DNA from 3 places in the Streptomyces sp. NPDC002463 genome. Region 3 is predicted to be linked to each of the others. Evidence: riboswitches for the same ligand, from Rfam matches in the RefSeq annotation. Region 3 holds a riboswitch; each other region holds the start of a gene.
What was found. A riboswitch is a leader RNA that binds a small molecule or an ion and turns the genes downstream of it on or off. The one in region 3 is predicted to bind cobalamin.

Region 1: another riboswitch for cobalamin. It lies ahead of ACFYX3_RS00835 (ribonucleoside-diphosphate reductase subunit alpha); the one in region 3 lies ahead of ACFYX3_RS07665 (cobalamin biosynthesis protein).
Region 2: another riboswitch for cobalamin. It lies ahead of cobN (cobaltochelatase subunit CobN); the one in region 3 lies ahead of ACFYX3_RS07665 (cobalamin biosynthesis protein).

Annotation. Positions count from the first base shown of each region.
Region 1 is NZ_JBIARL010000001.1:191,505-201,123, reverse strand. Features, by position in the region: gene ACFYX3_RS00855 (HD domain-containing protein) at 1-889, shown strand, start outside; gene ACFYX3_RS00850 (tetratricopeptide repeat protein) at 969-1,949, shown strand; gene def (peptide deformylase) at 2,017-2,649, shown strand; gene ACFYX3_RS00840 (ribonucleotide-diphosphate reductase subunit beta) at 2,703-3,719, opposite strand; gene ACFYX3_RS00835 (ribonucleoside-diphosphate reductase subunit alpha) at 3,719-6,073, opposite strand; cobalamin riboswitch at 6,204-6,380, opposite strand; gene ACFYX3_RS00830 (GNAT family N-acetyltransferase) at 6,389-6,889, opposite strand; gene mctP (monocarboxylate uptake permease MctP) at 6,965-8,584, opposite strand; gene ACFYX3_RS00820 (DUF3311 domain-containing protein) at 8,581-8,835, opposite strand; gene ACFYX3_RS00815 (LuxR C-terminal-related transcriptional regulator) at 8,944-9,619, opposite strand, start outside.
Region 2 is NZ_JBIARL010000011.1:289,003-298,621, forward strand. Features, by position in the region: gene ACFYX3_RS23725 (MarR family winged helix-turn-helix transcriptional regulator) at 1-194, opposite strand, end outside; gene ACFYX3_RS23730 (DoxX family protein) at 290-637, shown strand; gene abc-f (ribosomal protection-like ABC-F family protein) at 757-2,379, shown strand; gene cobN (cobaltochelatase subunit CobN) at 2,550-6,152, opposite strand; cobalamin riboswitch at 6,190-6,319, opposite strand; gene ACFYX3_RS23745 (cobalamin biosynthesis protein CobG) at 6,435-7,664, shown strand; gene ACFYX3_RS23750 (precorrin-8X methylmutase) at 7,679-8,314, shown strand; gene ACFYX3_RS23755 (precorrin-2 C(20)-methyltransferase) at 8,311-9,619, shown strand, end outside.
Region 3 is NZ_JBIARL010000002.1:560,245-569,863, reverse strand. Features, by position in the region: gene ACFYX3_RS07680 (alpha/beta hydrolase) at 1-470, opposite strand, end outside; gene ACFYX3_RS07675 (anion permease) at 836-2,098, shown strand; gene ACFYX3_RS07670 (hypothetical protein) at 2,115-2,336, shown strand; cobalamin riboswitch at 2,452-2,594, shown strand; gene ACFYX3_RS07665 (cobalamin biosynthesis protein) at 2,626-3,600, shown strand; gene ACFYX3_RS07660 (cobyric acid synthase) at 3,597-5,129, shown strand; gene ACFYX3_RS07655 (putative cobaltochelatase) at 5,179-7,209, shown strand; gene cobO (cob(I)yrinic acid a,c-diamide adenosyltransferase) at 7,209-7,817, shown strand; gene ACFYX3_RS07645 (cobyrinate a,c-diamide synthase) at 7,811-9,250, shown strand; gene ACFYX3_RS07640 (ZIP family metal transporter) at 9,253-9,619, opposite strand, start outside.

The DNA.
Region 1 (9,619 bases), on a different contig from region 3:
CGTCGGCTTCGCCGCCCTCTGCTTCCAGCCCCTCTACAACGCGGGCGCCGTCACCCGGCACCTCGGCCAGGGCCCCGCGTACGCCCTCTTCCTGGTCCTCCTGCTCGTCCTGACCGCCCTCTGCGACGCCGTGCTCGCCGCCCTCCTCCTGCGCGCCCGCACCGGATTCCCGTACGGCCCCCTCCTGCGCGACGAACTCCGCGCCTTCCTCGGCATCGGCTCCGCCGTCTGCGCCACCGGCACCGTCATGGCACTCGGCGTCGCCGCCGCCGGACTCTGGGCCCTGCCCGTGCTCGCCGTCCCGCTCCTGCTCACCCAGCTCTCCTTCCGGCGGTACGCGGCCGTGCGGACCGTCAACCGGCAGACCATCGCCTCCCTCGCCCGTGCCACCGAGATCGCCGGCTGCACCCCGCCGGGACACGCCCGCCGGGTCGCCGCCCTCAGCGCGGCCGTCGGGCGTGAGCTCGGCCTCTCCGGGACCGAGCTGACCGTCCTGGAGCACGCGGCGCTCATGCACGACATCGGTCAGCTCTCCCTCGTCGACCCGGTCGAGGGCGGCGCCACCGCCCTTCTCCCGGCCGAGGAGCAGCGCCGCATCGCCCTCCTGGGCGGCGAGGTCGTCCGCAGGACCGGGGTCCCCGAGGCCGTCGCCGTCGTCGTGGAGCGGCAGGCCGACCCGTACCGCGAGCAGCCGCCGGCCGCCCGGATCGTCCGGGCCGTGAACGCCTACGACGACCTCGCGGGCGACGGCGCGGGCGCCGCCCTCGGGGCCCTGGAACGGCTCAGGCTCGGCACCGCCCGCGACTATCACCCGGATGTCGTCGAATGCCTGGCCAGGGTCCTGGCACGCGGCGGAGCCCCTGGGGTGACCTCGGCGGTCCCTGGGTAACCCATGGGTAATGAGCGCGCGTCCGACCGGGCATGGTTGGATGCGAACAAGAGGGTGAAGCGACCGGCAGGCGGGAATCGTGAAGATCTTCGGGAAGGTACGGCATCGGCCCTCCGCCTCGTGGCGGCAGGCCACCGACCGCGCGTTCACGCTGATCGGCGACGGCCGGTACGAGGACGCGGGCGCACTTCTGACGCGCGCGGCGGATCTGGAGCCCTGGCTCTCCGAGTCCTGGTTCAACCTGGCGCTGCTGCACAAGTTCCGGCACGACTGGGAGCAGGCCCGGGCCGCAGGGCTGCGCGCCGTCGCGCTCCTCGACAAGGAGACCGGTGCCCCGGACTGGTGGAACGTCGGCATCGCCGCCACCGCCCTCCAGGACTGGCCGCTGGCCCGCCGGGCCTGGCAGGCCTACGGCCTCAAGGTCCCCGGCGCCGCCGCCGGCACCGGCGAGCCCGCCGGCATGGAGCTGGGCAGCGCCGCCGTCCGCCTCTCGCCCGAGGGCGAGGCGGAGGTCGTGTGGGGCCGCCGGCTCGACCCGGCCCGGATCGAGGTCCTCTCCATCCCGCTGCCGTCCTCCGGCCGCCGCTGGGGCGAGGTCGTCCTCCACGACGGCGTGCCGAACGGCGAGCGGACCACCTCCGCGGGCCCCTCCTACCCCGTCTTCGACGAGATCGAGCTGTGGGCGCCGTCCCCCGTCCCCACCTGGGTGGTCCTCCTGGAGGCGGCCACCGAGGCCGACCGGGACGCACTGGAGCAGCTGGCCGCCGAGGCCGGGTTCGCCGCCGAGGACTGGTCGTCCTCCGTGCGGCTGCTCTGTCGCGCCTGCTCCGAGTCGACGATGCCGAGCGCCGAGGGCGAGGGCGAGCACTCCGACCCGCACGACCACAGCGAGCCCGGGCACCCCGGACCGCTCGGCCACCGCTCGCCCGGGGAGCTCTGGGTCCCGGAGCGCGAGTGCGGCATCGCGGCCCCGGCGGGCCTGGTGCGCGGGCTCCTCGACGGCTGGGTGGCGGACAGCCCGGACAGCCGGGAATGGCGTGATCTGGAAGAGGTCTGCTGAGGCCAGGGCCCCGGGCCCGTAGGCTGTCCCTCGACGGAATCGGGTTTTCAGAAGGGCGCGGCCGGACATGGCGCAGCAGGAGACGGACGAGCAGACGATCAACGACGGCTTCGTCGTGGACACGGAGGACTGCGAGGCGCGGGAGCTCGCCTACCGCGAGCGCGGCACGGCCCGCCCGATCACGGTCGTCGGCAACCCCGTCCTCCACCGCGAGTGCAAGGACGTCACCGAGTTCGACGACGAGCTGGCGAAGCTCATCGACGACATGTTCGCCAGCCAGAAGGCCGCCGAGGGCGTGGGCCTGGCCGCGAACCAGATCGGTGTGGACCTCAAGGTCTTCGTCTACGACTGCCCGGACGACGAGGGCGTCCGGCACACCGGTGTCGTGATCAACCCCGTCCTCCAGGAGCTCCCGGCCGAGCTGCGCGTCCTGGACGAGTCCAACGAGGGCTGCCTGTCCGTGCCGACGGCCTACGCCGAGCTGGCCCGCCCCGACTACGCGGAGGTCCACGGCCAGGACGCCCAGGGCAACCCGATCAAGGTGCGCGGCACCGGCTACTTCGCCCGCTGCCTCCAGCACGAGACGGACCACCTGTACGGCTTCCTGTACATCGACAAGCTCTCCAAGCGCGACCGCAAGGACGCCCTGCGCCAGATGGCCGAGGGCACCCCGCGCTACGAGACGGTCCCGAACGACTGAGCGCATGACGAAGGGCCCGCACTCCTCGGAGTGCGGGCCCTTCGTCGTACCGGCTAGAAGTCCTCGTCGAGGTCCACCGAGCCCTCGACCGCCACCTGGTAGGCGGACGGGCGCCGCTCGAAGAAGTTCGTGAGCTCCTGGACGCCCTGGAGCTCCATGAAGGAGAAGGGGTTCTCCGAACCGAACACCGGGGCGAAGCCGAGGCGCTGGAGGCGCTGGTCGGCGACGCACTGGAGGTACTCGCGCATCGACTCGGTGTTCATGCCCGGCAGGCCGTCGCCGCACAGGTCGCGGCCGAACTGCAGCTCCGCCTCGACGGCCTCCTTCAGCATGTCCGTGACCTGCTGCTGGAGCGCGTCGTCGAAGAGCTCCGGCTCCTCCTTGCGGACGGTGTCCACGACCTCGAAGGCGAAGTTCATGTGCATCGTCTCGTCGCGGAACACCCAGTTGGTGCCGGTCGCCAGGCCGTGGAGCAGGCCGCGGGAGCGGAACCAGTAGACGTACGCGAAGGCGCCGTAGAAGAACAGGCCCTCGATGCACGCGGCGAAGCAGATCAGGTTCAGCAGGAAGCGGCGGCGGTCGGCGGCCGTCTCCAGCTTCTCGATCTTCTCGACCGAGTCCATCCACTTGAAGCAGAACTGCGCCTTCTCGCGGATGGAGGGGATGTTCTCGACGGCGGCGAACGCGGCGGCGCGGTCGTCCGGGTCGGGCAGGTACGTGTCCAGGAGCGTCAGGTAGAACTGGACGTGGACCGCCTCCTCGAAGAGCTGACGGCTCAGGTACAGCCGCGCCTCCGGGGAGTTGATGTGCTTGTAGAGCGTCAGCACCAGGTTGTTCGCCACGATCGAGTCGCCCGTCGCGAAGAACGCGACCAGACGGCCGATCATGTGCTGCTCACCGGGGGTGAGCTTGGCGAGGTCGGCGACGTCCGAGTGGAGGTCGACCTCCTCCACGGTCCAGGTGTTCTTGATGGCGTCCCGGTAGCGCTCGTAGAAGTCCGGGTAGCGCATGGGGCGGAGCGTGAGCTCGAAGCCCGGGTCCAGGAGGTTCTTCTTCTCGGTGGAGCTCATTACTGGCAGGCCTCGCAGGACTCGGGGTTCTCAAGGGAGCAGGCGATCGCGTCCGCGTCGGGGGTCGCCTGCTGGACGGGGATCGGGGCGGCGGCCTGGGCGGCGCGCGCGATCCGGGTCGCCGGGCGGGAGCGCAGGTAGTACGTCGTCTTCAGGCCCTGCTTCCAGGCGTACGCGTACATCGACGACAGCTTGCCGATCGTCGGCGTCTCCATGAACAGGTTCAGCGACTGGCTCTGGTCGAGGAACGGGGTCCGCGCCGCCGCCATGTCGATGAGGCCGCGCTGCGGGATCTCCCAGGCCGTGCGGTACAGCTCGCGCACCTCGGCGGGGACCCAGGTGAAGCCGGCCACCGAGCCGTTGGAGTCGCGCAGCGCCTCGCGGGTCTGCGCGTCCCACACGCCGAGCTTCTTCAGCTCGTCGACGAGGTACGAGTTGACCTGGAGGAACTCGCCGGAGAGCGTCTCGCGCTTGAACAGGTTGGAGACCTGCGGCTCGATGCACTCGTAGACGCCGGCGATCGAGGCGATCGTCGCGGTCGGCGCGATGGCGAGGAGGAGGCTGTTGCGCATGCCGACGGCGGCGATCCGCTCGCGCAGCGCGGCCCAGCGCTCCGGCCAGTTGAGCTCCACGTCGTAGTGGTCGGGGTGCAGCACGCCCCGCGCGGTGCGGGTCTTGTCCCAGGCGGGGAGCGGGCCGCTGCGCTCGGCGAGGTCGGCGGACGCCTCGTACGCCGCGAGCATGATCCGCTCGGCGATGCGCGTCGACAGGGCGCGCGCCTCGGCCGAGTCGAACGGCAGCTTCAGCTGGAAGAAGACGTCCTGGAGGCCCATCGCACCCAGGCCCACCGGACGCCACTTGGCGTTGGAGCGGCCGGCCTGCTCGGTCGGGTAGAAGTTGATGTCGACGACCCGGTCGAGGAAGGTGACGGCCGTGCGGACGGTCTCGTCCAGGCGCTCCCAGTCGATGTCGCCGCCCGTGACGAAGGCGCCGAGGTTGACCGAACCCAGGTTGCAGACGGCCGTCTCGCCGTCGTTCGTGACCTCGATGATCTCGGTGCAGAGGTTCGAGGAGTGGACGACCGTGCCCGGCTCGGCCGTCTGGTTGGCCGTGCGGTTCGAGGCGTCCTTGAAGGTCATCCAGCCGTTGCCGGTCTGGGCCAGGGTCCGCATCATCCGGCCGTACAGGTCGCGGGCCGGCATCGTCTTGCGGGCCAGGCCGGCGGCCTCGGCCTTGAGGTAGGCGGCGTCGAACTCCTCGCCGTACAGGTCGACGAGCTCGGGCACGTCCGACGGGGAGAACAGCGACCACTCGGCGTCGGCGTTGACCCGGCGCATGAACTCGTCCGGGATCCAGTGCGCCAGGTTCAGGTTGTGCGTACGGCGCTGGTCCTCGCCCGTGTTGTCGCGGAGCTCCAGGAACTCCTCGATGTCCGCGTGCCAGGTCTCCAGGTAGACCGCGGCGGCGCCCTTGCGGCGGCCGCCCTGGTTCACGGCGGCGACGGAGGCGTCGAGCGTCTTCAGGAACGGGACGATGCCGTTGGAGTGGCCGTTGGTGCCGCGGATCAGCGAACCGCGGGCGCGGATGCGGGAGTACGACAGGCCGATGCCGCCCGCGTGCTTCGAGAGGCGCGCGACCTGGTGGTAGCGGTCGTAGATGGAGTCCAGCTCGTCCTGCGGGGAGTCCAGCAGGTAGCAGGAGGACATCTGCGGGTGGCGGGTGCCGGAGTTGAAGAGCGTGGGGGAGGACGGCAGGTAGTCCAGGCGGCTCATCAGGCCGTACAGCGCGCTCACTTCGTCCAGGGCGCGGACGCTGTCGTCCTCGGCGAGGCCGGCGGCGACGCGCAGCATGAAGTGCTGCGGGGTCTCGACCACCTTGCGGGTGATCGGGTGGCGCAGCAGGTAGCGCGAGTAGAGGGTGCGCAGACCGAAGTAGCCGAAGCGGTCGTCGCCGGCCGGGTCGATCGTCGCGTCGAGGCGCTCGGCGTGCAGGGCGACGAACTCGGCGGTGCGGTCGGCGATGAGGCCCTCGCGGTGGCCGACGGCGACGGAGGCCGAGAAGGACACGGCGCCCTGGCCGGCCGCCTCGTCGGCGATGGTGATGGTGAGGAGCCGCGCCGCGAGCCGGGAGTACGCCGGGTCCTCGGCGATCAGGCCGGCGGCCGCCTCGGTGGCCAGCTCGCGCAGCTCCGCCTCGTCCGACGTGGCGCTGCGACCGCGGAGGGCGGCGGCGGCGACCTTGCCGGGGTCGGTGTCCGGGAGGTCGGCGGTGAGATCGGTCAGGGTCCGCAGGAGTACGGTCCCGGGTCCGTCGGTCTCGATCGCTGCGGCCGGATCGGCGGGCGCGATGGTCACGTGGAGGCTCTCTCTCGCTCGGCGGGGCCGCGGGCGGGGGAGGCGGGCATGCGGGCACCCGTACGCGCGGGCGCGCCGCGTCCACCGGCCCACTCCGCGAGGCCCGGACGTCTGTGGCACCCGGAACGGACGGACCGGGCACGCTGTCGGCAGGTCCTCGGACTCACTCCGTACGAAGTGCGAAACCACACGAAGTACACCGTTGCGGGACAGTTCCGGATTCGCGCCGGATTTCCCTGCGTCGACAGCGAGGATGAGCATACATGTGGGGGGCGCCGCTTGCGGCACCCCCCACATGTTGTGTCGGTCCGGGAGTTACAACTCCAGGGCGTACGTGCGCAGCGAGTGATCGGGGATCGGCTCCCAGTCCCGTTCGGGGGTCCGGACGAAGCCCAGCCGCTCGTAGATCCGGTGCGCCGAGACCATCAGATCGGCCGTGGAGAGCACGAGCCGCGCGCAGCCGGGGAGGGATCGCGCCCGGTCCACGCAGGCGCGTACGAGGGCCTCTCCGACGCCCCGGCCGCGGGCCGCCGGAGCGACCACGAGCATCCGGAACTCGGCCTCGCCGGGGACCGCGATGTCCGCCCAGGCGGTGCCGCCCTCGGCGAAGGTGACCCCGCCGATGATCCCGCCGTCCGGGTCGACGGCGACGAGCACCTCGCTCTCGCGCGCCCGCCGGGCCGTGTCGCGGAGCACGGCCAGATAGAAGTCGTCCTCGCCGTGCAGCAGCAGCCCGTCGTTCAGGTAGGTCAGCCCGGTGAGGTCACCGAGCTCCTCGTGCTCCTCGGGCCGTACCGCCCTGATCGTGAAATCCATGGGCTCCAGTCTGCCTCCGCGGCACGCGAAGGGGGCCCGGGATTTCCCGGGCCCCCTCTTTCACGCGTCCGCGGGTCAGTGCGCTCCGGCGCCGACCTTCGGGAGGTCGCGGACTCCGGCGTCGCCCGCGTCCGCCGTGTAGTCCTCCGGCGAGGTCTCGTCGACGCCCTCGGGGGCCTTCACGGCCTTGAGGACGAAGGTCAGGACGACCGTGACGAGGACGTTGAGCACGAAGGCGGTGAGGCCGATGTAGCCGATCTCGCCGATGCCGGGGATCTCGGCGGCCGAACCGCCGAAGTGCTTCTGGGTCGGGCTGGCCACGCCGTACGCGGCGGCCGTGCCGTAGACCATGCCGACGGCCCAGCCGGCGAGCAGCGCCCAGCGGTGGAACCAGCGGGTGAACAGACCGCCGACGAGCGCCGGGAAGGTCTGGAGGATCCAGATGCCGCCGAGCAGCTGGAAGTTGATGGCGACCGTCTTGTCCATGGTGAGGACGAAGACGAGCGCGCCGACCTTCACCAGGAGGGACACCAGCTTGGAGACCTTGGTCTCCTGCTCCGGGGTCGCGTCCCTCTTGATGAAGTCCTTGTAGATGTTCCTCGTGAAGAGGTTGGCCGCGGCGATCGACATGATCGCGGCGGGGACGAGCGCGCCGATGCCGATCGCGGCGAACGCGACGCCCGCGAACCAGTCCGGGAACATGTTCTCGAACAGCTGCGGGATGGCGAGCTGGCCGTTCGTGACCTTCACGCCGGCGGCGATCGCCATGAAGCCGAGGAGGGCGAGCAGGCCCAGCATCAGCGAGTACAGCGGCAGGATCGTGGTGTTGCGGCGGATGACCTCACGGCTCTTGGAGGAGAGCGTCGCCGTGATCGAGTGCGGGTACATGAAGAGCGCGAGCGCCGAGCCGAGCGCGAGCGTCGCGTACGTCCACTGGCCCGCCTCGCCGGGCACGAGCGCGCCCTTCGGCTTCCCGGTGGCCGGGTTGACCGTCGCGTACGCCTCGCCGGCCTTGGTGAAGATCTCGTCGAAGCCGCCCAGCTTGATCGGGATGTAGATGATCGCCACCGCGATGACGATGTAGATCAGGGTGTCCTTGACGAAGGCGATGAGCGCCGGGGCGCGCAGCCCGGAGGAGTACGTGTACGCCGCGAGGACGCCGAAGGCGATGAGCAGCGGCAGGTCCTTGACGAACCAGTTGGTGTTCTCGCCGCCGCCGACGCCCATCACGTCCAGGACGGCCTGGATGCCGACGAGCTGGAGCGCGATGTACGGCATGGTGGCGAGGATGCCGGTGACCGCGACCGCGAGCGACAGGCCCTTGGAGCCGAAGCGGCCGCGCACGAAGTCGGAGGTGGTGACGTATCCGTGCTTGTGCGAGACCGACCAGAGGCGCGGCAGGAAGGTGAAGATCAGCGGGTACACCAGGATCGTGTACGGGACGGCGAAGAAGCCGGCCGCGCCCGCCGCGTAGATGGCCGCGGGGACGGCGACGAAGGTGTACGCCGTGTAGAGGTCGCCGCCGAGCAGGAACCAGGTGATCCAGGTGCCGAACGACCGGCCGCCCAGGCCCCATTCGTCGAGGCTCTCGTTCTCGGCCTTGCGCCAGCGCGCGGCCAGGAAGCCCATGACCGTGACGGCCAGGAAGAAGAAGACGAAGACGCCGAGCGCCACGCCGTTCACGCCGTCCTTCATCGCGCGTCACCTCCCTTGCGGGCGCGCTGGTCCAGCTGCCACAGCTTGTACGCGACCATGGTGAGCACCGTGGAGATCAGCACCCAGAGCATCTGGTACCAGTAGAAGAACGGGATGCCCGCGAAGAGCGGTTCGACCTTCGCGTAGGAGCTCACCCAGAGCATGGCCACGAACGGGGCGAACAGACAGAGGGCGATCACCACTCTGAGCGGGGTGACGACCGATTGTTTCCCTTGTGTCGCTTGTGACATGGAGATCCCGTCCACTTTGCCGATGATCTGATGACGCCGAGGAAATCTAGGGGACCGTCGCCGTTCTCGGAACCCCCGTCCGTATCACGGATCTGTTCCCCGGACGGTTCAGAGCCATCCCTCCTTCGTCGCCCGCACCCCCGCCTCGAACCGGCTGCGCGCGCCGAGCCTGTTCATCAGCTCCGAGCTCATCCGCCGCACGGTCCGCAGCGAGACCCCGAGCCGCCGGGCCGCGATGTCGTCCGTGCAGCCGATGCCGAGGAGCATCAGCAACTCCCGCTCCTGCGGGGAGAGGTCGTGGGCGTCGCGGCGCGGGGCCTCGCCGAAGGGGGTGCCCGCGTCCCACAGCCGGTCGAAGAGGACCACGAGCGCGTGGACCAGGCCGGGGCTGCGCACTTCGAGGGCGCCGGCGCGGCCGTCCTCCGGGTCGACGGGGACGAGGGCGGCCTCGCGGTCGACGATCACCATGAGCATCGGGACGACGGGCACGGTCCGCGCCTCGCCGCCGAGGTCGCAGTACCAGCGGACGTACTCGACGGTCGGCGGGTCGTTGCGGAAGCTCTCCTGGTAGATCGAGCGGATCTTCACCCCGCGTTCCAGGGCGAGTTGGTCGAGCGGCTGGCTCGCGTCCATCGTGTCGGGGAGCTGGGCGCCGCCGGGCAGCAGCGAGAGGCACTCGGTGCGGGCGTTCGCGGCCAGGTCCTCCAGGCGTTCGCGGACCTGGTCGAGTCCGGTGATGCGGTCCACGAGGTCGTGCCGGACGGCCGGTTCCGGGCAGTCGGCG
Region 2 (9,619 bases), on a different contig from region 3:
AGTTGACTCGGGTCGAGCTCCATCGCGACGGCGAGCTCGCGCTGGCTCGTGGCCCCCGGGGCGAGCTGCATCAGCGTCATCGCGTTGCGCGGGTGCAGCCCGGCGACACCCAGGGCGGCGCGGATGCGCGCGCCGGTGAGCTCGCCGCGGAAGGAGAGGAGGAAGCCGAGGCGGTCGGTCGGGAGAGCTGCCATGCCGTCCACGGTAACAAGAACATCTCGATTATGGAGCGACGTAAATCGTTGTTACTCTTCAACGGTTGTCGCCCCCAGACCGTTGGAGTGCCTCCATGTTCATCGCCTATGCCGCCGTCGCGGCCCTGCTCGCCCTCGCCTCACTCGGCTCCGCCTTCATGACCTTCACCAAGAACCCGCAGGTCATCGGCAGCATGACCAAGGTGGGCGTGCCGGAGAGCGCGCTGCCGTGGCTCGCGACCGCGAAGGCGGCGGGCGCGATCGGCCTGCTCGTGGGCCTCTTCGTCCCGGCGCTCGGCGAGGCCGCGGCGGTGGGTCTGGTGCTCTACTTCGCGGGTGCGGTCATCTCCCACCTGCGGGTGAAGGACTACGAGCTGGCGCCGGCGGCGGTCCTGACGCTGATCGCGGCGGCGGCACTGGTCCTGCGCATAGCCTCCGCCTGACCCTCTCGTCGACGATACGAGACGTATCGTCTTGTCATACCTCCCCGGGTGCCGTACTGTCGCCACTCAGGCGAGACGTCTCGTCTCGTGTCCGTGTCCCCGACGGCAGGAGGTCGCCCTTGTTCCGTGCCCGATTCATCGACGTCACCAAGCGCTACGACGACCGGTACGTGCACGACCGGACCGTGCTCGACCGGGTCTCGTTCACCGTCCGCCCCGGCGAACGCCTCGGCATCGTCGGGGACAACGGCGCGGGGAAGTCCACCCTGCTCCGGCTCCTCGCCGGCCTGGAGACCGCCGACAACGGCACGGTGACCGTCGAGAGCCCCGGCGGGGTGGGCCACCTCGCCCAGACCCTGGACCTGCCCCCGACCGCGACCGTCGGCGACGCCGTCGACCACGCGCTCGCGGACATCCGGGACCTGGAGGAGACGATCCGCGGCGCCGAGGCGGAGCTGTCCACCACCGGCGACCTCGCCGGGTACGCGGAACTGCTCGCCGCGTACGAGGCGCGGGGCGGCGCCGGGGCCGACCGGCGCGTCGAGACCGTCCTGCGGCGGCTCGGCGAGCCCGCGCCGCTCGACCGGGACCGGCCGCTCGGCACCCTCTCCGGCGGGCAGCGCGCACGGCTCGCCCTCGCCGGCGTCCTCGCCGCCGACCCCGAACTGCTGCTGCTCGACGAGCCCACGAACGACCTCGACGACGAGGCCGTCGCCTGGCTGGAGGAGCGGCTGCGGGCCCACCGGGGCACGGTCGTCGCCGTCTCCCACGACCGGGTCTTCCTCGACCGCGTCACCACCGCCGTCCTGGAGGTGGACGAGGACCGCCACACCCTGCGGCGGTACGGCGACGGCTACCGCGGCTACCTCGCCGGACGCGCCGCCGAGCGGGCCCGCAGACAGCGGGAGTACGAGGAGTGGAAGGAGGAGCTCGCCCGGTACCGGGCGCTGGCCGACACCCACATCGACCGGTTCTCCGCGATCCCCCGCAAGGCCCCGGCCGCGTTCAGCGGGGCGGGCGCCTTCCGGGCCCGGTCACGGGCGCACGGCGCCATGAGCCGCGTCCGCGCCGCCCGCGAACGGCTCGCCCGGCTCACCGACGCGCCCGTCCCGCCGCCGCCGGAGCCGCTGCGCTTCCGCGCGGACCCGGTGGGCGAGGGCGCGGCGGTCTCCGTGACCGGCCTCCGGGTCGACGGCCGGCTCCACCTGGACGCGCTGCACCTGTCGCCGGGCGCGCGGCTCCTCGTGACCGGGCCCAACGGCGCCGGGAAGACCACCCTCCTCCGAGTCCTGGCGGGCGAACTCACCCCGGACGCGGGCACGGTGACCGCACCCGCCCGGGTCGGGCTGCTCCGCCAGGACACGACCTCACCCCTCGACCCCCGTACGGTGGGCGAGGCCTTCGGAGAGGGCCGCGAGGACGAACTGCTCGCCCTCGGGCTCTTCGCCGCCCGGGATCTGGCGACCCCGGTCCGGCTGCTTTCCACGGGACAGCGCCGGAAGCTGGAACTGGCCCGGTTGGTGACCTCGGCCGCCGATCTGCTGCTCCTCGACGAGCCGACGAACCATCTGGCGCCGGGGCTCGTGGAGGAGCTGGAGGCGGCGCTGGCTTCTTATCGGGGCACGGTGATCGTGGTGACCCACGACCGTCGCCTGCGCGCCGACTTCCGGGGCCACCGCCTGCACCTGACCCCGCCCGTTGCGGGCCCGCGCCCTGCCGGCGCCAGAGGCTCCCGCGCCTGAACCCGCACCGCGAGTGACGGCGCCCAAGGGTGCGGGTCAGGCGCGGAACGCGGAGGCGCCGCTGAAGGGCGCCGTCCCGTGTGCCCACCCGTCCCGCCCCAGCGGGACGATTGCCCACACGGGCAGGGCGCGGGCCCCACACGGCAGTAGGCACCACCCGGCAGGCAGGCCTACTCCTCGCCCTCCAAGTCCCCCTCCGTCTCCAGGAAGACCTGGCGGAGGGCCGCCAGGGTCTCCGGGTCCGGCTTCTCCCACATGCCGCGCGACTCCGCTTCCAGGAGGCGTTCCGCGATGCCGTGGAGGGCCCAGGGGTTGGCCTCCTTGAGGAAGGCCTGGTTCGTCTCGTCGAGGACGTACTCCTGCGTGAGCTTGTCGTACATCCAGTCGGCGACGACACCGGTCGTCGCGTCGTACCCGAAGAGGTAGTCGACGGTCGCCGCCAGCTCGAACGCGCCCTTGTACCCGTGGCGCCGCATCGCCTCGATCCAGCGCGGGTTGACCACGCGGGCGCGGAAGACCCGGGAGGTCTCCTCGACGAGCGTGCGGGTGCGGACGGTCTCGGGGCGGGTGGAGTCGCCGATGTACGCCTCGGGCGCCGTGCCCGTGAGCGCGCGGACGGTCGCGACCATGCCGCCGTGGTACTGGAAGTAGTCGTCGGAATCGGCGATGTCGTGCTCGCGCGTGTCCGTGTTCTTCGCGGCCACCGCGATCCGCTTGTACGCGGTCTCCATCTCCTCCCGGGCCGGCCGGCCTTCGAGACCACGGCCGTACGCGTACCCGCCCCACACCGTGTACACCTCGGCGAGGTCCGCGTCGGTGCGCCAGTCGCGCGAGTCGATCAGCTGGAGGATGCCCGCGCCGTACGTGCCCGGCCGCGAGCCGAAGATGCGGGTGGTGGCGCGCCGCTCGTCGCCGTGCTCGGCGAGGTCGGCCTGCGCGTGCGCACGGACGTAGTTGTCGGAGGCCGGTTCGTCGAGGCCCGCGACGAGCCGTACGGCGTCGTCCAGGAGCCCGATGACGTGCGGGAACGCGTCCCGGAAGAAGCCCGAGATGCGCAGCGTCACGTCCACGCGCGGGCGGCCGAGCTCGGCGAGCGGGATCGGCTCCAGGCCGTTCACGCGGCGCGAGGCCTCGTCCCACAGCGGGCGGACACCGAGGAGGGCGAGCGCCTCGGCGACGTCGTCGCCCGCGGTGCGCATCGCGCTCGTGCCCCAGAGGGAGAGACCGACGGAGGTCGGCCACTCGCCGTTGTCGGTGCGGTAGCGCTCCAGGAGGGAGTCGGCGAGCGCCTGGCCGGTCTCCCAGGCGAGCCGGGACGGCACGGCCTTCGGGTCGACGGAGTAGAAGTTGCGGCCGGTCGGCAGGACGTTGACCAGGCCCCGGAGGGGGGAGCCGGACGGGCCGGCCGGGACGAAGCCGCCGTTCAGGGCGTGCACGGCGTGGGCCAGCTCGTCGGTGGTGGCGGCGAGCCTCGGCACGACCTGGAGAGCGGCGAAGGACAGCACCTCGCGGACCTCGGGGCCGTACGCGGCGGCGACCGTCTCGATCGCGTCCACCGCCCAGCCGGCCGCCTCCATCGCCTCGACCAGTTCCCGCGCCTTCGCCTCCGCCTCGTCGGCGGTCGTGCGGGTCGCGGCCGACTCGTCCAGTCCGAGGGCCTCGCGCAGACCCGGCAGGGCCTGCGTGCCGCCCCAGATCTGGCGGGCGCGGAGGATGGAGAGGACCAGGTTGACGCGGGCCTCGCCGGTCGGCGCGCCGCCGAGGACGTGCAGGCCGTCGCGGATCTGGGCGTCCTTGACCTCGCAGAGCCAGCCGTCGACGTGCAGCAGGAAGTCGTCGAAGCCGTCGTCCTCCGGGCGCTCCTCCAGGCCGAGGTCGTGGTCGAGCTTCGCGGCCTGGATGAGGGTCCAGATCTGGGCGCGGATGGCCGGGAGCTTCGCCGGGTCCATCGAGCTGATCTGCGCGTACTCGTCGAGCAGCTGCTCCAGGCGCGCGATGTCGCCGTACGAGTCGGCGCGGGCCATCGGCGGCACGAGGTGGTCGACGAGGGTCGCGTGGACGCGGCGCTTGGCCTGGGTGCCCTCGCCCGGGTCGTTGACGAGGAACGGGTAGATCAGCGGGATGTCGCCGAGGGCCGCGTCGGGGCCGCAGGCGGCGGACAGGCCGGCGTTCTTGCCGGGCAGCCACTCCAGGTTGCCGTGCTTGCCGAGGTGGACCATGGCGTCGGCGCCGAAGCCGCCGTCCTCGGCGCGGGCGGCGATCCAGCGGTAGGCGGCCAGGTAGTGGTGGGACGGCGGGAGATCGGGGTCGTGGTAGATCGCGATCGGGTTCTCGCCGAAGCCGCGCGGCGGCTGGATGAGGACGAGGAGGTTCCCGCGGCGCAGGGCGGCGAGGACGATGTCGCCCTCCGGGTTCTGCGAGCGGTCGAGGAACATCTCGCCGGGCGCCGGGCCCCAGTGCTCCTCGACCTGCTCGCGGAGCTCGGCGGGCAGGGTGGCGTACCAGCGCTTGTAGTCGGCGGCCGGGATGCGGACCGGGTTCTTCGCGAGCTGCTCCTCGGTCAGCCAGTCCTGGTCGTGGCCGCCGGCCTCGATGAGGGCGTAGATCAGCTCGTCGCCGTCGCCGGAGACCAGGCCCGGGAGCTCGGCCTCGGGTCCGAAGTCGTAGCCCTCGGCGATCAGGCGGCGCAGCAGCGCGACGGCGGAGGCCGGGGTGTCGAGGCCGACGGCGTTGCCGATGCGGGAGTGCTTCGTCGGGTACGCGGAGAGGACGAGCGCCAGCCGCTTCTCGGCGTTCGGGATGTGGCGGAGCCGGGCGTGCCGGACGGCGATCCCGGCGACGCGGGCCGCGCGCTCGGCGTCGGCGACGTACGCGGGCAGGCCGTCCTCGTCGATCTCCTTGAAGGAGAAGGGGACGGTGATGAGCCGGCCGTCGAACTCGGGCACGGCGACCTGGCTGGCGGCGTCCAGCGGGGAGAGGCCCTCGTCGTTCTCCTCCCACGCGGACCGCGATCCGGTCAGGCACAGGGCCTGGAGGATCGGCACGTCGAGCGCGGCGAGCGCGCCCGCGTCCCAGGCCTCCTCGTCGCCGCCGGCCTGCGCCTCGGCGGGCTTGGTGCCGCCGGCGGCGAGGACGGTCGTGACGATCGCGTCGGCCCCGCGCAGGACGGAGATCAGCTCGGCCTCGGGGGCGCGCAGGGACGCCACGTACAGCGGGAGGGCGCGGGCGCCGGCGTGCTCGATGGCGCCGCACAGGGCGTCGACGAAGGCGGTGTTCCCGCTCATGTGGTGGGCGCGGTAATAGAGCACGGCGACGGTCGGGCCGGTCTCGGTGGCCTTGGCCGTCCGCTCCAGGGGGCCCCAGGTGGGGGCGGCGGCCGGGGCCTCGAAGCCGTGGCCGGTGAGCAGGACCGTGTCGGAGAGGAAGCGGGCCAGGTGCTCCAGGTTGGCCGGGCCGCCGTGCGCCAGGTAGGCGTGCGCCTCGGTGGCGACGCCGACGGGGACGGTGGAGGCCTCCATGAGCTGGGCGTCGGGGGCCTGTTCGCCACTGAGCACGACGACCGGCTTCCCGGCGGCGCGGATCGCGTCGAGGCCCTCCTGCCAGGAGCGGACGCCGCCGAGGAGCCGGACGACGACCAGGTCGGCGCCGTCGAGCAGCCCGGGGAGGTCGGCGAGCGGGAGGCGGGAGGGGTTGGCGAAGCGGTACTCCACCGGCCCCCCGGCCGCACGGGCGCTGAGCAGGTCGGTGTCGGAGTGCGACAGCAGCAGGAGCATGGCGAGCTCAGGCCCTTCCTCGGGGTTGTCCGCGCCCCGGGTGGTCGTATGGACGGCGGGAGTTCCTGACTCACCCGTGGGTTACGGGCTCACAGTGGCGGGACCGCGCCGGATTCTCACCGGGCTTCCTCCCCGGGGTCCTGGGACCCCATGCCGATCTGCATCCTAGAACGTGCCGCCGACCGGCCCCAGGGAGCGAGGGGGTCGGCCGGATCACACCGGCCGGAGAGAGCGGGAGAGTCGGCCGGATCACACCCGGTGGTCAGCCGGTTCCCCGTGGGTATGCTCGCCGCCATGCCGCCCACCCCACCCCCGACGCCCCGACCGGGCGAAGCTCGCATACGGGACCGTGGCGACGCCTGCCCCGGGGCGCTGCGCCTGCACTCCGCCGACGACGGTCGCCTGGCCCGACTGCGCCTGCCCGCAGGGCGATTGACGGCCCGTCAGGCCGAGGTCCTGGCCCGGGCCGCCGAGAGCCTGGGCGACGGGCGGATCAGCATCACCTCGCGCGGCAACGCGGAGCTGCGCGGCCTCGGCGAGGGCTGCGGGGCGGAACTGGCCGGCCTTCTGGCCGGGGCGGGCCTCCTGCCCTCGCCCACCCACGAGCGCGTCCGCAACATCGTGGCCTCGCCCGGCGCGGGACTCGACGGACTCGGCTACGCGGACGTGCAGTTGTGGGCGCGCGCACTGGACACGGCGCTCTGCGCGGAGCCCCGGGCCGCGTCCCTTTCGGGACGGTTCCTGTTCCTCCTCGACGACGGACGCGGCGACGTCGCCGGGCTCGGCGGCGATGTGAGCTTGATCGCAGGACCGGAGGGGTCGGCTCTGCTGCGGCTCGGTCCGCACGCGTTCCGGCTCGCCGCCGCCGACGCCGTCCGGGCCGCCCTCGCCGCCGCCCTCGCGTTCCTGGACGCCGCCGAGGCCGCCGGGAACGGGGCCTGGCGGCCCCGCGAACTGCCCGACACGCACGTGCCCGACTGGGCCGGGGCCCTCGCGCGGGCCGGGATCACGGCGGAGCCCGTACCCGTACCGCCGCTTCCCGCGTCCCCGCCGCCCGCACCCGGCCCGCTCGGCGCGCACGCCCTGCACGTCCTCGCCCCGCTCGGCCGCCTGACGGCCGCCCAGCTGCGGGCCCTGGCCGACGGGGCCGACGAGCTGCGGTTCACGCCCTGGCGTGGCGTGGTCGCCGTCGGTGCCGCCGCCGACCGGCTGCCCGGCCTGGAGACGTACGGCCTGGTCACCCGTCCCGACCTGCCCTCGGTCGGGGTCAGCGCCTGCACCGGGCGGCCCGGCTGCGCCAAGTCCCTCGCCGACGTACGGACGGACGCCGGCCTCGTCCACCGCGGGGGCCTGCCCGTCCACTACTCCGGGTGCGAGCGCCGCTGCGGCCACCCGCACGGCGCCTGGGTCGACGTCCTCGCCACCGGCGACGACACCTACCTGGTGGACGGCGTCCCCACCCCCCGTACCGCCCTGCCCGAAGCAGTGACCACGGCCCGCACGACGAGATGAGCGAGAGCACCAGGATGTTCGACTACGAGAAGGACGGGACGGAGATCTACCGCCGGTCCTTTGCCACGATCCGCGCCGAGGCGGACCTCGCGGGCCTGCCCGCCGACGTCGCCCAGGTGGCGGTCCGGATGATCCACGCCTGCGGCATGACCGACCTCGTGCAGGACATCGCGTACTCCCCCGGCGTCGTCGCGAGCGCCCGCGCCGCCCTCCAGGCCGGCGCGCCCATCCTCTGCGACGCGCAGATGGTCGCCAGCGGGGTCACCCGCAAGCGGCTGCCCGCCGACAACGAGGTCCTCTGCGCCCTCTCCGACCCGGCCGTCCCGGGCCTCGCCGCCGAGCTCGGCACCACCCGCTCGGCCGCCGCGCTCGAACTGTGGCGGGACCGCCTCGAAGGCTCCGTCGTCGCCATCGGCAACGCGCCGACCGCCCTCTTCCACCTCCTGGAGATGATCGCGAAGGGCGCCGGGAAGCCCGCCGCCGTCCTCGGCATCCCGGTCGGCTTCATCGGCGCCGCCGAGTCCAAGGACGCGCTGGCCGAGAACACCCTCGGCCTCGACTACCTGGTCGTACGGGGCCGGCGCGGCGGCAGCGCGATGACGGCCGCCGCGCTCAACGCCCTCGCCCACGAAGCGGAGATCCAGGCATGACCACCGTGACCGGCAAGCTGTACGGCGTGGGCCTCGGCCCCGGCGACCCGAACCTGATGACCGTCGCCGCCGTGAAGGCGATCGCGTCCGCCGACGTGATCGCGTACCACTCGGCCCGCCACGGCCGCTCCATAGCGCGCTCCATCGCCGCCGAGCACATCCGCGAGGACCACGTCGAGGAGCGGCTGATGTACCCGCTCACGGTGGAGACCACGGACCACCCGGGCGGCTACCGGGGCGCCCTGAACGACTTCTACGAGGAGGCCGCGGCCCGCCTCGCCGCCCACCTGGACGCCGGCCGCACCGTCGCCGTCCTCGCCGAGGGCGACCCGCTGTTCTACGGCTCGTACCAGCACATGCACAAGCGGCTGGCCGACCGCTACGACACGACCGTCATCCCCGGCGTCACCTCGGTGAGCGCCGCCGCCGCCCGGCTCGGCGAGCCGCTGTGCGAGGCGGAGGAGGTCCTCACGATCATCCCCGGCACCCTGCCGGAGGACGAGCTGACGGCCCGCCTCGCGGGCACCGACTCGGCGGTCGTGATGAAGCTCGGCCGCACGTTCCCGACGGTCAAGCGGGCCCTGGAGCGGGCGGGCCGGCTGGACGACGCGCGGTACGTGGAGCGGGCGTTCATGCGGGGCGAGCGCACGGAGAGGCTGACGGAGGTCGACCCCGAGTCGGTCCCGTACTTCTCGGTGGCGGTCCTCCCCTCCCGTATCGACCAGGAGCCCCCCGTACGGGAGACGGGCGAGGTCACCGTCGTCGGCACCGGCCCCGCCGGGGCACCCTGGCTCACCCCCGAGTCGCGCGGCGCGCTCGTCAACGCCGACGTCCTCGTCGGCTACACCACCTACCTCGACCGGGTCCCCGTCCTCCGCCCCGGCCAGATCCGGCACGGATCCGACAACAAGGTCGAGTCCGAGCGCGCCGAGTTCGCCCTCGACCTGGCCCGGCGCGGCCGGAAGGTCGCGGTCGTCTCCGGCGGCGACCCGGGCGTCTTCGCCATGGCGACGGCGGTCCTGGAGGTGGCCTGCGAGCCGGAGTACGCGGACGTGCCCGTACGGGTCCTCCCGGGGGTCACCGCGGCCAACGCGGCGGCGGCAGCGGCGGGCGCCCCGCTGGGCCACGACTACGCCACGATCTCCCTCTCCGACCGCCTCAAGCCCTGGGACGTCATCGAGGCCCGCCTCCGCGCGGCCGCCTCCGCCGACCTGGTCATCGCCCTCTACAACCCGGGCTCCAAGTCCCGCACCCACCAGGTCGCCGCGGCCCGCGACCTCCTCCTCGAACTCCGCGCCCCCGAGA
Region 3 (9,619 bases):
CAGGTGGTGCGGGGGGCTGCCACGAGCCAGGCGGGCAGGGGGCCGAGTTCGCCGGGGATCTCGACGTCCTCGTGGGCGATCCCGAGGGCGCTGATCGGGGTGCCCCGGTGGAGCTGGGGGGTGAGCCGGACGCGGACGCCGGGCGCGACGACGCCGAGCTCGACGCGTTCGAGGCGGCGGACGACGGTGTCGGCGGTGTGCGGGACGCGGTCGAGGACGGGGCCGAGGACGGCGTGCAGTCCGGAGGCCTCCATCCCGTACGTGCCGGGGCGCAGGGAGGCGAGGCTGCGGGTGAGGGTGATCCGTTCGGGTCCCGTGGCGTGCACGGTGAGTCCCGGGTCTCCGGGCAGTGGTCGTCCGGACGGCGCCTTGAGGGCGACGTCGCTGGCGTACCGGCCGGCCGCGATCGCGACCGCGCCGACACCGATCAGTGTGGTGACGGCCGCTGCCGTCGCTGTAGCCGGGCGCACGCTCCCAGTGTCGGCAGGGCGGGGTGGGGCTGCCACCGGACGGACCCGGCCGGGGGGAAAGCGGAAGGGGCGCCCCGGGGAGTGACATGGGTCTCCTCCGCGGGGTCCCCCGGCCGGATGGTCATGTCCAGGGAGCGGAACGGGATGTCGGGGGAGGAAGCGGGACAGGTCGTATGTGCCCCGGGAGGACTGGGACACCCGTGGTTCCGGGGTGACCGCATCGTGGACACCGGGAGCCCCGGGGCGAGAAGCGGAACCTCTTGACACCGGTTAGAGACACCACGCCGCCCGGCCCAGTTCATCTTCCGTTCACTCAGGTTGCCTACGTTCAACGAAACACTGACGTCGAACGATTGCCTGGGTAAATGGAACACATCACGCTGCTGCTCGCCATTGTGGTCGTGACAGCTCTCGTGTTCGATTTCACGAACGGTTTCCACGACACCGCGAACGCGATGGCCACGACCATCTCGACCGGTGCCCTCAAGCCGAAGACGGCGGTGGTCATGTCCGCCGTGCTGAACCTCGTCGGCGCGTTCCTGTCCGTGGAGGTCGCCAAGACGATCTCCAAGGGACTGGTCAACGAGGACGGCATCCAGCCCGAAGTGATCCTCGCCGCGCTCGTCGGCGCGATCCTCTGGAATCTGGTGACCTGGCTGGTCGGACTGCCCTCCAGCTCCTCCCACGCCCTGATGGGCGGCCTCATCGGCGCGACCGTCGCCTCGATCGGCGTCAGCGGCGTCAACGGCGAGGTCGTCGTCAGCAAGGTCCTCATCCCGGCCGTCGCCGCGCCCATCGTCGCCGGCATCGCCGCGACGCTGGCCACGAAGCTGACCTACAAGATCGGCGCCAAGACCTCCGAGAAGGACACGGCCAAGGGCTACCGCGTCGGCCAGATCGCCTCCGCCGGTCTCGTCTCCCTCGCCCACGGCACCAACGACGCCCAGAAGACCATGGGCATCATCACCCTCGCCCTGGTCGCCGGCGGCTCCCTGCCCGCCGGCTCCAACCCGCCCGTCTGGGTCATCGTCTCCGCCGGTACGGCGATCGCGCTCGGCACCGCCCTCGGCGGCTGGCGCATCATCCGCACCATGGGCAAGGGCCTCACCGACCTCCAGCCGCAGCAGGGCTTCGCCGCCCAGACCAGCGCCGCCACGGTCATCCTGGCCTCCTCCCACCTGGGCTTCTCCCTCTCCACCACGCACTCCGTCTCCGGCGCCGTCATGGGTGCGGGTCTCGGCCGCAAGGGCGGTGTCGTCCGCTGGTCGACCGCCACCCGCATGTTCGTCGCGTGGGGCCTGACCCTCCCGGCCGCCGGCCTTGTCGGCGCGGGCGCCGAGTACGTCGCCCGCCAGGGCAACTGGGGCGTCTACGTCGTCGCCGCCTTCCTCGCCGCCTCCTGCGTCGCCATCTGGCTCGTCTCCCGCCGCCAGCCGGTCGACCACACCAACGTCAACGAGGTCGAGACCGGCGCCGAGCCGGACGGCGTCGTGACCACCGCGATCGCGGCCGTCACCCCGCCGCCGGCCGGTACCGTCGCCGCCGTCGCGGACGAGGACCTGAAGACCACCATCCCCGCGCCGGCCCCCACGGACCCGGCCGCTCCCCCGGCCACGGCCGCGGTCTAAGGAACTGGAACCAAGCATGAAGATCGACTGGGCAGCCCTCGGCTCCGTCTTCGGAGTCAGCCTCGTGGCGACCGTCGCCCTCGTGGGCCTCTTCACCCTCGGCGTCATCGGCCTCTCCAAGCAGGAGCAGGCCGCCGCCCAGGGAGGCTCCGCCGCCCTGGCCCGCACCGGCGCCTACGCCTGCTTCGCCCTGTGCCTCGGGGCCGTGGCGTACGGCATCTACCTGATCGTCGCCTGACGGTCTCCCCGGCACCACCGGCCGGGCGGTCCGCACCTCGCGTGCGGGCCGCCCGGCCGTCGTGTTTGTGGTGCTTCGCACAGTGACGCGGTGCAGGTCAAGGGTGAGTTGACGGGTGTTCTCGGGCCGTGGTGGACTGCCGGGGCCATACGGCGGCAGGAGAGGAAGTCCGGTGCGAATCCGGCGCGGTCCCGCCACTGTGACCGGATCCCGAAGGTCCGGAAGTCAGGAACTCTCGCCGCCGGTTTCGTCGACCCAGGGCGCGGACCCTGAGTGAGGACAGTGCGCCATGCCCGGCCTCAGGCCAGGACCTTCCCGAGCCACCGGTGTGTTCGCGTACGGCGCGGCCCTCGGCCTCGCCGTCGACCGGCTCGTCGGCGACCCCCGCCGCGGACACCCCGTCGCCGCCTTCGGCCGGGCCGCCGGCCGCGTCGAACAGGCCCTGTGGCGCGACCACCGCGGCCGGGGCGCCCTGCACACCGCCGTCTGCGCCGGTACCACCGTCGCGGCCGGCGCCCTCGCCGCCCGTACGGTACGGGGCAGCCGCGCCGGATCCGTCGCCCTGACCGCCGCCGCCGTGTGGGCCGTCGTCGGCGGTACGACCCTGGGACGCGAGGCCCACGCGATCGGCGGGGCCCTCGCCGCGGGCGACCTGGAGGTGGCCCGGGAACGGCTGCCGCACCTGTGCGGACGCGACCCGCAGTCCCTCGACGGTCCCGCGATGGCCCGCGCGGTCGTCGAGTCCGTCGCCGAGAACACCTCCGACGCCGTCGTGGGCGCCCTCTTCTGGGGAGCGGTCGCGGGCGTGCCGGGCCTGGTCGGCTTCCGCGCGGTGAACACCCTCGACGCGATGGTCGGCCACAAGTCCCCCCGCCACCTGCGCTACGGCTGGGCCTCGGCCCGCCTCGACGACGTGGCCGGCTGGCCCGGGGCCCGGCTGACCGCCCTGCTCGCGACCGTCGCCGGAGGGAACCCGCGCGGAGCCCTGCGGGCCTGGCGGGCGGACGCCGGAAAGCACCCGAGCCCCAACGCGGGACCGGTCGAGGCCTCCTTCGCGGGCGCCCTCGGCGTACGGCTCGGCGGGACCCTCTCGTACGCCGGGCGGGTCGAACACCGGCCCGTCCTCAACGGGGAGGGGCGGCCCGTCGAGGTCGCCGACATCGACCGCGCGGTCCGGCTGTCACGCCGGATCACCGGACTGACCCTGGCCGTCTGCGTGGGCGGCCGCATGATCGCGAGCGCGCTGAAGCGGAGGAACGCATGAGGGGTGGGGGGCTGCTCGTCGCCGGGACCACGTCCGACGCGGGCAAGAGCGTCGTCACGGCCGGCATCTGCCGGTGGCTGGTCCGGCAGGGCGTCAAGGTCGCGCCGTTCAAGGGACAGAACATGTCCCTGAACTCCTTCGTCACCCGGGAGGGCGCCGAGATCGGCCGCGCACAGGCCATGCAGGCACAGGCGGCGCGCGTCGAGCCGACCGCGCTCATGAACCCGGTGCTGCTCAAGCCCGGCAGCGACCGCTCCAGCCAGGTCGTCCTCATGGGCAAGCCCGTCGGCGAACTGAGCGCCCGCGGCTACCACGGGGGCCGGCAGAAGGAACTCTTCGAGCCGGTCCTGGCGTGCCTGGAGGAGCTGCGGGGCACGTATGACGCCGTGATCTGCGAGGGGGCGGGCAGTCCGGCCGAGATCAACCTGCGGCGCACGGACATCGTGAACATGGGCATCGCGCGGGCCGCGAAGCTGCCCGTGGTCGTCGTCGGGGACATCGACCGGGGCGGGGTCTTCGCCCAGTTCTTCGGGACGACGGCGCTGCTCTCTCCCGAGGACCAGTCGCTCGTGGCGGGCTACCTGGTCAACAAGTTCCGCGGCGACGTGTCCCTCCTCGAACCGGGCCTCGACATGCTGCACGGGCTCACCGGCCGCCGGACCTTCGGCGTCCTGCCCTACGCGCACGGGCTCGGCATCGACGAGGAGGACGGCCTGCGGGTCTCCCTGCGGGGTGCCGTCCGCGAGTCGGTCGTCGCGCCGCCGGTCGGCGCGGACGTGCTGCGGGTCGCGGTCTGCGCGGTCCCGCTGATGTCGAACTTCACCGACGTGGACGCGCTGGCGGCGGAGCCGGGCGTGATCGTGCGGTTCGTGGACCGGCCGGAGGAGCTGGCCGACGCGGACCTGGTGGTCGTGCCGGGCACGCGCGGGACGGTCAAGGCCCTCGCCTGGCTGCGCGAGCGGGGACTCGCGGACGCCCTCGTCCGGCGCGCCGCCGAGGGCCGGCCGGTGCTCGGCATCTGCGGCGGCTTCCAGGTCCTGGGCGAGCGCATCGAGGACGAGGTCGAGTCGAAGGCCGGCGTCGTCGACGGGCTCGGGCTGCTGCCCGTACGGATCCGGTTCGGGGTCGAGAAGACCCTCGCCCGGCCGGTCGGCGAGGCGCTCGGCGAGCGGGTCGAGGGGTACGAGATCCACCACGGCGTGGCCGAGGTGCTCGGCGGGGACGCGTTCATCTCTGATGACAACGGACACGGTCTGGAGGGCTGCCGGGTCGGCTCCGTGTGGGGCACCCACTGGCACGGCTCGCTGGAGAGCGACGGCTTCCGGCGGGCGTTCCTGCGGGAGGTCGCGGCGGCGGCCGGACGGCGGTTCGTCCCGGCCCCTGACACCTCGTTCGGCGCGCTGCGCGAGGAGCAGCTCGACCGGCTCGGCGACCTGATCGAGGAACACGCGGACACGGACGCGCTGCTCCGGCTGATCGAGAACGGCGCCCCTGAGGGGCTGCCGTTCGTGCCGCCGGGGGCGCCATGAGCACCCGCCCCGCCCCGAGTTCCGTACTTCCCGAAGGAGTGACCGTCCGATGAGCACCCGGTATCCGTTCACCGCCGTCGTCGGCATGGACGACCTGCGGCTCGCGCTGCTGCTGAACGCCGTCAGCCCGGCTGTGGGCGGAGTGCTCGTGCGGGGCGAGAAGGGGACCGCCAAGTCCACCGCCGTGCGTGCGCTCGCCGAGTTGCTGCCGGAGGTCCCGGTCGTCGCGGGGTGCCGGTTCAGCTGTGACCCGGCCTCCCCCGACCCGGGCTGCCCCGACGGGCCCCACGGCGATGCGCCCGGGACCGCCCGTCCCGCGCGGATGGTCGAGCTGCCCGTCGGCGCCTCCGAGGACCGGCTCGTCGGCGCGCTCGACATCGAGAAGGCGCTCGCCGAGGGCGTGAAGGCCTTCGAGCCGGGGCTGCTCGCCGCCGCGCACCGGGGGATCCTGTACGTCGACGAGGTCAATCTCCTCAGCGACCACCTGATCGACCACCTGCTCGACGCCGCCGCCATGGGCGCCTCCCACGTCGAGCGCGAGGGCGTCTCCGTGCGGCACGCCGCGCGCTTCCTGCTCGTCGGGACCATGAACCCCGAGGAGGGCGAGCTGCGGCCGCAGTTGCTCGACCGGTTCGGGCTCACCGTCGAGGTGGCCGCCTCGCGGGACCCCGAGCAGCGGGTCGAGGTCGTCCGGCGGCGGCTCGCCTTCGAGGACGACCCGGCCGCCTTCGCCGCCCGCTGGGCCGGCGAGGAGGCCGCCCTGCGCGAACGGATCGTCGCCGCCCGGGAGTTGCTGCCCCAGGTGACCCTCGGCGACGCGGTGCTGCTCCAGATCGCCGCCACCTGCGCCGCGTTCGAGGTGGACGGCATGCGCGCCGACATCGTGATGGCCCGGACCGCGACCGCGCTCGCCGCCTGGGCCGGACGGACCGAGGTCACCTCCGAGGACGTGCGGCAGGCCGCGCTCCTGGCCCTCCCCCACCGGCGCCGGCGCTCGCCGTTCGACGCGCCCGGCCTCGACGAGGACAAGCTCGACGAGACCCTGGAGCAGTTCAAGGGCGACGACGAGGATCCCGAGCCCGACGGTCCGGGCGACGGTGGGCCCGGCGGTGGCGGGGGCGTTCCGCCGCAGGGCGAGGGGCCCGACGGCCCCGCGCCCGAGGCCGCCGACGCCCCGGAGAGCGCGCCCGCCCCTCAGGAGGCCCCGCAGGGCTCCGGCGCCGGTGAGCGTGCCGCCGTCAAGGCCGGCGAGCCCTTCCGTACGAAGGTGCTGAGCGTGCCCGGTCTCGGCGAGGGCGCGGCCGGGCGCCGTTCCCGGGCCCGCACCGAGCACGGCCGTACCACCGGATCGACCCGGCCCCGGGGCGCGCTGACCAAGCTGCACCTGGCCGCGACCGTCCGGGCCGCCGCCCCGCACCAGCGGGCGCGCGGCCGGTCCGGGCCCGGTCTCGTGGTCCGCCGGGACGACCTGCGGCAGGCGACCCGCGAGGGCCGCGAGGGGAACCTGGTGCTGTTCGCCGTGGACGCCTCCGGCTCCATGGCGGCGCGGCAGCGGATGAGCGCCGTGAAGGGCGCCGTGCTGTCGCTGCTGCTCGACGCCTACCAGCGGCGCGACAAGGTCGGTCTCGTCACCTTCCGGGGGCGGGACGCCGAGGTCGCGCTGCCGCCGACCTCGTCCGTGGACGCGGCCGCCGCCCGCCTCGAGAAGCTTCCGACCGGAGGCCGTACGCCGCTGTCCGCCGGGCTGCTCAAGGCCCATGACGTGCTGCGGATCGAACGGCTGCGTGACCCCTCGCGCCGCCCGCTGCTCGTCGTCGTGACCGACGGGCGGGCGACCGGCGGGCGGGCCGCCGGCGATCCGGTGGCGCTCGCCGCCCGGGCCGCGCGGCTGCACGCCGCCGACGGCACCGCGAGCGTGGTCGTGGACTGCGAGACCGGGCCGGTGCGGCTCGGGCTCGCGGGGAACCTGGCGCGCGAACTCGGCGGCACCGCCGTGACCCTGGACGAGCTGCGCGCCGACTCGATCGCCGGCCTCGTCAGAGACGTACAAGCAGACAACGCCACCAGGAGGGCCGCTTAATGCCGCAGGGACAGCCGACCGTCGTGCCCGACGACGGTCTCACCACCCGTCAGCGCCGCAACCGGGCACTGGTGATGGTGCACACCGGCGTCGGCAAGGGGAAGTCGACCGCCGCGTTCGGCATGGCGCTGCGCGCCTGGAACCAGGGCTGGCCGATCGGGGTGTTCCAGTTCGTCAAGTCCGCCAAGTGGAAGGTCGGCGAGGAGAACGCCCTCAAGGCGCTCGGCGAGACCGGCAAGGGCGGCACGGTCACCTGGAACAAGATGGGCGAGGGCTGGTCCTGGATCCAGCGCGAGGTCGCCGAGGGCGAGCAGTCCCACGAGGACAAGGCCCGCGAGGGCTGGGAGCAGGTCAAGCGGGACCTCGCCGAGGAGAAGTACAAGTTCTACGTCCTCGACGAGTTCGCCTACCTGCTGCACTGGGGCTGGATCGACGTCAAGGAGGTCGTCGAGGTGCTGCGCGACCGTCCCGGGCAGCAGCACGTCGTCATCACCGGTCGCAACGCGCCGCAGGAGCTCTGCGACTTCGCCGATCTCGTCACCGACATGTCCAAGGTCAAGCACCCGATGGACGCCGGTCAGAAGGGCCAGCGGGGCATCGAGTGGTAGCACGTCTCGTCATCGCCGCGCCGTCGTCCGGCGCGGGCAAGACCACGGTCGCGACCGGCCTCATGGCCGCGTTCGCCGGCCGTGGTCTGGCCGTCTCCCCGCACAAGGTCGGCCCCGACTACATCGATCCGGGCTACCACGCGCTCGCGACCGGCCGCCCGGGCCGCAACCTCGACGCGTACATGTGCGGTACGGGGCTGATCGCGCCGCTCTTCCTGCACGGGGCGCGCGGCTGCGACCTGGCCGTGGTCGAGGGGGTCATGGGCCTGTACGACGGTGCCGCCGACCAGGGCGAGCTGGCGTCCACCGCGCAGGTCGCGAAGCTGCTCAAGGCGCCGGTGGTCCTCGTCGTCGACGCGTCCTCGCAGTCGCGGTCGGTGGCGGCGCTCGTCCACGGGTTCGCGTCCTGGGACCCGGAGGTGCGGATCGGGGGCGTGATCCTGAACAAGGTCGCGACGGACCGGCACGAGCACCTGCTGCGGGAGGCCCTCGGGGAGTCGGGGGTGCCGGTGCTCGGCGTGCTGCGGCGGGCCCCCGCCGTCGCCACGCCTTCGCGGCACCTCGGTCTCGTACCGGTCGCCGAGCGGCAGGCCCAGGCGGTGGAGGCGGTCGCCGCGCAGGCGGAGCAGGTGCTTGCCGGGTGCGACATGGAGGCGCTGCTCGCGCTCGCACGGTCGGCGCCTTCGCTGGACGCCGAGCCGTGGGACGCCCACGCTTTGCGGGCAGGCGTTCCGCAGGGCGATGGGGGTGCCCCCTGCTCGAGCGAAGCCGAGAGCTTGGAGGAGGGTGGGCACAAAGCGACCACCGGGCTGCAGACGGCGAACAAGCCTGGCCGCAAACCGGTCATCGCCGTCGCAGGCGGGGCCGCGTTCACCTTCTCGTACGCCGAGCACACGGAGCTCCTGCGAGCGGCGGGGGCCGAGGTCGTGACCTTCGACCCGCTCCGGGACGAGCACCTCCCCGAGGGCACGAGCGGGCTCGTCATAGGCGGCGGATTCCCCGAGATGTACGGCGAGCAGCTGTCCGCCAACGAGCCGCTCAGGATGGCCGTGGCGAAGCTCGCCGCCTCCGGCGCGCCCGTCGCCGCCGAGTGCGCCGGGCTCCTCTACCTGGCGCGGTCGCTCGACGGCACGCCCATGTGCGGGGTGCTCGACGCCGACGCGCGGATGTCGGAGCGGCTCACGCTCGGCTACCGGGACGCCGTCGCCGTGAGCGACAGCGTCCTCGCGCCGGCCGGGGCCCGGATGCGCGGGCACGAGTTCCACCGCACGGTGATCGAGCCGGGCGCGGGGCCGCTCGCGGCCTGGGGGCTGCGGCAGCCGGAGCGGCGGGTGGAGGGCTTCGTGCAGGGCGGGGTGCACGCCAGCTATGTGCACACCCACTGGGCGGGGTCCCCTGAGGTCGCCGCGCGGTTCGTGGAGCACTGCGCGTGAGATCAGCCGCCGGAGACGCCCACCACGAGCCAGATGAAGGCCACGCCCGCCACCGTGCACAGCAGGGTGGAGCGGGCGGGGTGTTCGTGGTGGGCCTCCGGCAGGATCTCGGCGGCGGCGAGGTAGAGCAGGGCGCCGCCGAAGAAGCCGAGATAGCACCCGAGCAGTTCCTCCGGAAGGGTGAACAGGGTGGCGAGTCCGGCGCCGAGCAGCGGGGCGACGGCGTCGGCGACGAGCATGGCGAGGGCCTTGTGGCGGGCGTTCCCGTAGAGGCTCGTGATCGTGTACGTGTTGAAGCCGTCGGCGAAGTCGTGGGTGATGACGGCGAGTGCGACGGTGGCGCCCATGCCGCCGCTGACCTGGAAGGCG